One region of the Streptomyces kanasensis genome, then DNA from elsewhere that is predicted to be linked to it. Evidence: riboswitches for the same ligand, from Rfam matches in the RefSeq annotation. Region 1 holds a riboswitch; the other holds the start of a gene.
The links. A riboswitch is a leader RNA that binds a small molecule or an ion and turns the genes downstream of it on or off. The one in region 1 is predicted to bind cyclic di-AMP.
Positions count from the first base shown of each region.

Region 2: linked by a shared signal. The riboswitch ahead of ACF053_RS16145 (transglycosylase family protein) and the one ahead of ACF053_RS21400 (M23 family metallopeptidase) in region 1 are both predicted to bind cyclic di-AMP.

Region 1 is NZ_JBIBSF010000008.1:316,390-320,130, reverse strand. It holds gene ACF053_RS21405 (M16 family metallopeptidase) at 1-1,273, shown strand, start outside; cyclic di-AMP (ydaO/yuaA leader) riboswitch at 1,532-1,695, shown strand; gene ACF053_RS21400 (M23 family metallopeptidase) at 1,709-2,512, shown strand; gene ACF053_RS21395 (GntR family transcriptional regulator) at 2,769-3,446, shown strand.
Region 2 is NZ_JBIBSF010000005.1:485,270-489,010, forward strand. It holds gene ACF053_RS16135 (cytochrome P450 family protein) at 1-747, shown strand, start outside; gene ACF053_RS16140 (transglycosylase family protein) at 861-1,916, shown strand; cyclic di-AMP (ydaO/yuaA leader) riboswitch at 2,177-2,350, shown strand; gene ACF053_RS16145 (transglycosylase family protein) at 2,355-3,032, shown strand; gene eno (phosphopyruvate hydratase) at 3,344-3,741, shown strand, end outside.

The sequences.
Region 1 (3,741 bases):
GCGCTGCCACCGTCCCGGCCAGCAGGTCGTCGCCGTGGAGATCGTCCTGGACGCCCCGCTGGACGCCGAGCCGGAGGGCCTCGACGGCGTCGCCACGATCATGGCGCGCGCCCTGTCCGAGGGCACCGACAAGCACTCCGCGGAGGAGTTCGCCGCCGAGCTGGAGCGCTGCGGCGCGACGCTCGACGCGCACGCCGACCACCCGGGCGTGCGGGTCTCGCTGGAGGTGCCGGCCTCCCGGCTGCACAAGGCCCTCGGGCTGCTCGCGGACGCGCTGCGGGCCCCCGCCTTCGTCGACGGCGAGGTCGAGCGCCTCGTGCGGAACCGGCTCGACGAGATCCCGCACGAGACGGCCAACCCGGCGCGCCGCGCCGCCAAGCAGCTCTCCGCCGAGCTGTTCCCGGCCACCTCGCGGATGTCCCGTCCCCGCCAGGGCTCCGAGGACACCGTCGCCCGGATCGACGCCGCGGCCGTGCGCGCCTTCTACGAGGCCCATGTCCGTCCCGCGTCGGCGACGGCGGTCGTCGTCGGCGACCTGACCGGGATCGACCTGGACGCCGTCCTCGGCGACACGCTCGGCGCGTGGACGGGCGACGCGCCCCGGGAGCGCGCCGCGTCGGCCGTCACCGCCGACGACACCGGTCGCGTCGTCATCGTGGACCGGCCGGGAGCCGTGCAGACGCAGCTGCTCATCGGCCGCGTCGGCCCCGACCGGCACGACAGCGTGTGGCCGGCCCAGATCGTCGGCACGTACTGCCTGGGCGGCACCCTCACCTCGCGCCTGGACCGCGTCCTGCGCGAGGAGAAGGGCTACACCTACGGCGTGCGGGCCTTCGGTCAGGTCCTGCGGTCGCTGCCGGACGGTTCGGGCGCGGCGATGCTCGCCATCAGCGGCTCGGTGGACACCCCCAACACCGGCCCCGCCCTGGAGGACCTGTGGAAGGTGCTGCGGACCCTCGCGGCCGAGGGGCTGACCGACGCGGAGCGTGACGCCGCCGTGCACAACCTGGTGGGCGTGGCGCCGCTCAAGTACGAGACGGCGGCGTCCGTCGCGGCCACGCTCGCCGACCAGGTCGAGCAGCACCTGCCGGACGACTTCCAGGCCCGGCTGTACCAGCGCCTGGACGCGACGGGCACGGTGGAGGCCACGGCCGCGGTCGTGAGCGCCTTCCCGCAGGACCGCCTCGTCACCGTCCTCGTGGGTGACGCCGCGCAGATCAAGGCGCCGGTGGAGGCGCTCGGCATCGGTGAAGTCACCGTCGTGGCGGGCTGATTGACACCGGGTCCGGAGCCGCGCGCGGAACCTCGTGTTCCCGTCGTCCCGGCACCGGGAGGGGCACACGGAGCCCCGGCGTCCCGAGGGACGCCGGGGCTCTCCCCTTGCCGGCCGGGTGTCCGTTTTGTGGGCAAGGCGGGGTGTCTGCACTGTGGCGTGCGCTACAAAAAACCGCGTCCGTTTGGTTATTGAAAGATCAGCCGCTTAGCGTCTTAGTCGCTGTCCGCCCGCATGATCCGCCGCACCCGCGGCATCGGGCAGCGATCGCCGAATCCCCGTCAGGCGCGAGCCTGGGGAGCCGGGGACCCACCGTCCCCTGGGGTGAATCGGACGCCTTCGCCACCGTGCGGAGGGGCCCGTAGGAGACCTTCCTGCTCCGAACCCGTCAGCTAACCCGGTAGGCGAGAGGGAAGGAAAGGACACGTCCACTTCATGGCGTTCACCCGTGCCACCGGGAAGCACCGCGCCCCCAGCCGTCTGAGCCGCAAGAGCGCCCACGCCGCCGGCGTCGCCGCACTCGCCACCTCCGGCGTCATCGGAACCCTCGCGTCCCCGGCCTTCGCCGCCGAGGCCGACCGGACCGCGGCCCCGGAGGACACCGGGCTCACCACCGCCATCGCCGACTACGAACTGGCCGACGAGGTCGCGGACCAGGCGTCGGCGCAGGAGCTGGCCGCCGAGGTCGCCGAGCGCCAGGCGGAGGCCGAGATGGCCGCCAAGCGCAACGCCGAGGCCCGCGCCGAGGCGGCCCGCAAGGCCGAGGCCCGCGCCGAGGCCGCCCGCGAGGCGCAGGAGCGCGCCGACCGCGAGGCGGAGCGCAAGCGTCTGAACAGCTTCACGCTGCCCGTCGCCGGCTCGTACGTCTCCACCGCCTACCAGTCGGCCGGCGCGATGTGGTCCTCCGGCAGCCACTCCGGTGTCGACTTCCACGCCCCCTACGGCTCCACCGTGGTCTCCGTGGGGCTCGGCACCGTCGTCGAGGCCGGCTGGGGCGGCGCCTACGGCAACAACGTCGTCATCCGCATGAACGACGGCACCTACACCCAGTACGGCCACCTCGCCTCGGTCGGCGTCTCCGTCGGCCAGAGCGTCGCGCCGGGCCAGCAGATCGGCGTCTCCGGCTCCACCGGCAACTCCTCGGGCCCGCACCTCCACTTCGAGGCCCGCACGAGCGCCGAGTACGGCTCCGACATCGACCCGGTGTCCTACCTCCGGGCCCGCGGCGTCAACGTCTGACCCGCCACCCGCTCACGGAGGCCCCCGCTCGCCGACGAGCCGGGGCCTCCGCGCCGTTCCGGCCCCCAGGGGGTGTCCCGCCGATCAGGTCGGCGGGACACCCCCTCCCGCGCGCCCGCGCACGTCCAAAAAAGCACCACGAATTCAGGCCCGGCATCGGAAAATCGGTGTGGTTGCCATAGAGTCACCGCAACAGCGTCGAACTCCTGGGTGTCGCGCGGATTAAACGGTGGGCGGAGCGGTTCGGAGGTTCGGTATGCGCATTCCCGCGCATTCGGTGTGCACGGCGATCCGGGCGGACATCGTCTCCGGGGCGCTGCCGCGCGGCAGCCGTCTGACGGAGGAGCAGCTCGCCCGTCGCTACGGCGTCTCCCGCGTACCGGTCCGCGAGGCGTTGCGCACCCTGGAGTCCGAGGGCTTCGTCACCTCCCGCCGCCACGTCGGCGCCTGCGTCGCCGAGCCCTCCGAGCAGGAGGCCGCCGACCTCCTGGAGATGCGCGCGCTGCTGGAGCCGCTCGGCGCCGCCCGCGCCGCCCAGCGGCGCACCGACGCCCACCTGAAGGTGCTGCGCGGCCTCGTCCGGCTCGGCCAGGAGGGGGCCCGCCGCGGCCCAGGTGAGGACCTGCGCGCGCTCGGGGGCTGGTTCCACGAGACGCTCGCCCAGGCGTCGGCGAGCCCCGGCCTCTCCTCGTTGCTCACCCAGCTGCGCCACAAGATCGCCTGGATGTACGTGGTCGACGAGCCCGCCCACCCGACGGACGCCTGGGCCGAGCACGGCGCCATCGTCGACGCCGTCGCCCGCGGCGACGCGGAGCGCGCCCGGGCGCTCACCGCGCAGCACGCCGAACGCTGGCGCGGCTCCCACCGGCTGCGCCGCGCGAACGGTGTGAGGGGTTCGCAACCTCCCGTAAACACCGCCGGCGCACGGCATTAACAGCGGCCTCGTATACAAAAAGGCGGGCGCGCCCCGAGTCCTTTCCGCCCGAGGCGGGCGCCCGGAAAAGGGGGCGGCGTGGAACGCGGTGCGGGAAATGGTGGCGGGGACGCGCGGCGACGAGGCGACACCGGCATGTCGTAATGCGCCGACGGTCGGGAATTCGTCCGGGGAAAGCGCCCGTCCCCCCGGTAATCCCTCGCGCCCGGAATTCCCCGCCCGCGCGCCCACTCCGGCAACGACAAGAGCCGCACCCCCGGCCAGGGGGTGCGGCTCCGTCGTGCTGCCGGGGGAC
Region 2 (3,741 bases), on a different contig from region 1:
GACTGGGCCGGGCAGATGATCCGGCACGGCGGCGGGCCGCGCGGCGGGGTGGCGCGGGCCGTGAAGCGGATGCGGGCCTACCTCGTCGACCTGATCCACCGCAAGCGGGAGGGGTTGGGGCGGGGCGGGGACGACGACCTGATCTCCGGGCTCATCCGGGCCTCCGACCACGGCGAGCACCTCACCGAGAACGAGGCCGCCGCGATGGCCTTCATCCTGCTGTTCGCCGGTTTCGAGACCACGGTCAACCTCATCGGGAACGGCACGTACGCCCTGCTCCGCGACGACGTGCAGCGCACCCGCCTCCAGCGGTCGCTGGCCGCCGGGGAACACGGACTGCTGGAGACCGGCGTCGAGGAACTGCTGCGGTACGACGGGCCCGTGGAGCTCGCCACCTGGCGCTTCGCGACCGAGCCGCTGACCCTCGGCGGGCAGCGCGTCGAGGTGGGCGAGCCGGTCCTGGTCGTCCTGGCGGCCGCCGACCGGGACCCCGAGCGGTTCGACCGGCCGGACACCCTGGACCTCGCGCGGAGCGACAACCAGCACCTCGGCTACGGGCACGGCATCCACTACTGCCTGGGCGCGCCGCTCGCCCGGCTGGAGGGGCAGACGGCGCTCGCCACGCTGCTGACGCGCCTGCCCGACCTGCGCCTCGCCGTCCCCCCGGAGGAGTTGCGCTGGCGCGGCGGACTCATCATGCGGGGACTGCGCACGCTGCCGGTGGAGTTCACCCCCGAAGCAAGCTGACACTCCGTCATGACTGTGATCTTCGCGTAATCTCCCCTGCATCGACTTGTGACTGGCGTTCGAATGCCGCTACGTTCACCGTCACCTCAGCAGTCACGCGAAAGGTTGAACGCATGCGCTCCGGGAACGGACGACACCGTCGACCCCGTCAGGCCCCCGCCCTCGTCGTCGCCGCGGGGGTGACCGGATCCGCGATCGCCCTGCCGTTGCTCGGCGCGGGCACCGCGTCCGCGGCCGACGCCGAGACCTGGAACCGGGTCGCCGAGTGCGAGACCGGCGGCATGTGGAGCGCCGACCTCGGCAACGGCTACTACGGCGGCCTCCAGTTCTCCCAGGAGACCTGGCAGGCGTACGGCGGCACGGCCTACGCGCCCCGCGCCGACCTCGCCAGCCGCGCCCAGCAGATCGCCGTCGCGGAGAAGGTCTTCGCCGCGCAGGGCGCCGCCGCCTGGCAGACCTGTGCCCCCATCGCCGGCCTGACCGTCGGCGGCGGCTCCACCACGGAGACCGACCCCGGCACCTCGCCCGCCCCGTCGGCGAGCGCCGAGGAGCCCGAGGCGTCCGCCGAGCCCGCCCCCGACGCCGGCACGCCCTCCACGGCGGACCGGCCCGCGACCGGCACCGAGGCCGCCACCGGCTCCGGCGCGCCCGGCTCGGGTGAGACCGGCTCCGGTGAGACCGGCGCCCCCGCGGGTTCCGGCGCCACCGCGTCGCCGACCGCGCCGGCGGCGACGCCGACCGCCCCGGGCGGGTCCACCGCCGAGCCGTCCCCGACGGCCCCCGGCGAGGCCCCCGTCGACGGCGGGGTCCCGACCCCCGCGTCCGGCACCGGCAAGCACCGCGGCGAGCCGGCCAAGGAGGAGGGCGCGGCCGGTCCGACGGCCCCGGTCCCCGGTGACGGCTCCGTCGACGCCGGCGCCGCGGTCGAAGGGCGCGGAACGGGTACGCCCACCTCGCGGGGTGACGCCACGGCACGTACCGCCGACGGTCTCGCGGCCGACGGCACGTACACGGTCCGGCCCGGCGACAACCTCTGGGCCATCGCGGACGCGCACGAGGTGCCCGGCGGCTGGACGGCCCTCTACGACGCCAACCGCGAGGCCGTCGGCACCGACCCGGACCTCATCGTCCCTGGCCAGAGCCTCGATCTCGCCCCGTCCGAGGGGTAGTTACGGGCTGAATGTCCGTTTCTCGGAAGTGAGACAAGAGTCTCTTCACCCCAACTGGTGCGTCGCCGCCGCCCGGTCCGTCCGTTTCGGCCCCTACCTGCGCAAACACCCGTAAGGGACAGGCAAGTAGGGGCAGATTGACCCGGATGTCCCCCTTTGAACTTCGGGGCGGTCTGTGATTACCGTCGAGACCAGCTCGCCACCGCGGGCCCCGTCCGACCGGTAACGCCGAATCCTGCCGCCGGCGACGGGAACAGTCGACGCTTCCAGCGCCGTGGGCAGGAGCGGGGGACCCAAGGTAAGCGCCGGGGCCGGGCCGTCCGAGGACGGCCGGGACCGGCTAGGGGTGAAGCCGTGCGCCACCCAGCGCACGGCCGGGCACTCACCAGGCCCGAACCCGACAGCTCACCTCGTAGGCGTCGGTGAGGAGACACAACCATGCTTTCTTCCGGCAAGCGCAAGCACCGCCGCCCGTCCAAGGCCGTCCGTTTCGCCGCCTTCGCCGGCATCACGGGTGCCGCCGTCGCCGCCCCGCTGCTCGGCGCCACGACCGCGAACGCCGCCACCGCCGCCGAGTGGGACCGCGTCGCGCAGTGCGAGTCCGGCGGCGACTGGTCGATCAACACCGGCAACGGCTACTACGGCGGCCTGCAGTTCTCCGCCTCCACCTGGGCGGCCTACGGCGGCACCGCGTACGCCCAGACCGCCGACAAGGCCTCCAAGTCGCAGCAGATAGCCGTGGCCGAGAAGGTCCTCGCCGGCCAGGGCAAGGGCGCGTGGCCGAGCTGCGGCGTCGGCCTGTCCGGTGCCGCGTACGACGGCGCCGCCGCCGAGCGCACCGCCGAGGAGCCCACCACGCGCAGCGAGCAGCGCACCGCGCCGAAGGCCGCGACGCCCAAGGCCGCCCCGAAGTCCTCCGGCACCGTCACCACCCCGACCGGTGCGAAGGTCGAGAAGGGCGACGGCGAGTACCGCGTCAAGGCCGGCGACACGCTCGGCTCCATCGCCACGGCCGAGAAGGTCACGGGCGGCTGGAAGAAGCTGTTCGACCTGAACCGGGACATCGTCTCCGACGCCGACCTGATCTACCCGGGCCAGCAGCTCCACCTGAGCTGACCCCCTCCCGCGGCGACCGGCCCCGGCCCGACGCGCCCTCCACCCGGGGGTGGGTCGGACCGGGGCCCTCCGTCGTCACGACTCCCGTACGAAACGGGGCGAACCGGGCCAGGACGGATGAGTGTCGACCCGCTCAGCGTGATTACTCATCAGTAGGGACGCTGTCAGTTCGTCCCGACTCATGGGTGGTTGTGCCCTTTTTCGTCCCAGGAGGCGGGCGGTCGCGGGCACCGGCCCCGGAGCCGGTTAGGCTCTTGCCGCAAGGGTGAAGCCCCTGCACTCCACGCGTCACATCCCAGAAGGAGATGCTCGTGCCGTCCATCGACGTCGTCGTAGCCCGGGAAATCCTGGACTCCCGAGGCAACCCCACGGTCGAGGTCGAGGTCGGCCTCGACGACGGCAGCACCGGCCGTGCTGCCGTCCCCTCCGGTGCCTCCACCGGTGCGTTCGAGGCCCTCGAGCTCCGCGACGGTGACAAGGACCGCTACCTCGGCAAGGGTGTCGAGAAGGCGGTGCTCGCCGTCATCGAGCAGATCGGACCGGAGCTCGTCGGCTACGACGCCACCGAGCAGCGCCTCATCGACCAGGCGATGTTCGACCTGGACGCCACCCCGGACAAGTCCTCCCTCGGCGCCAACGCCATCCTCGGCGTCTCCCTCGCCGTGGCGCACGCCGCCTCCGAGGCCTCCGACCTCCCGCTCTTCCGCTA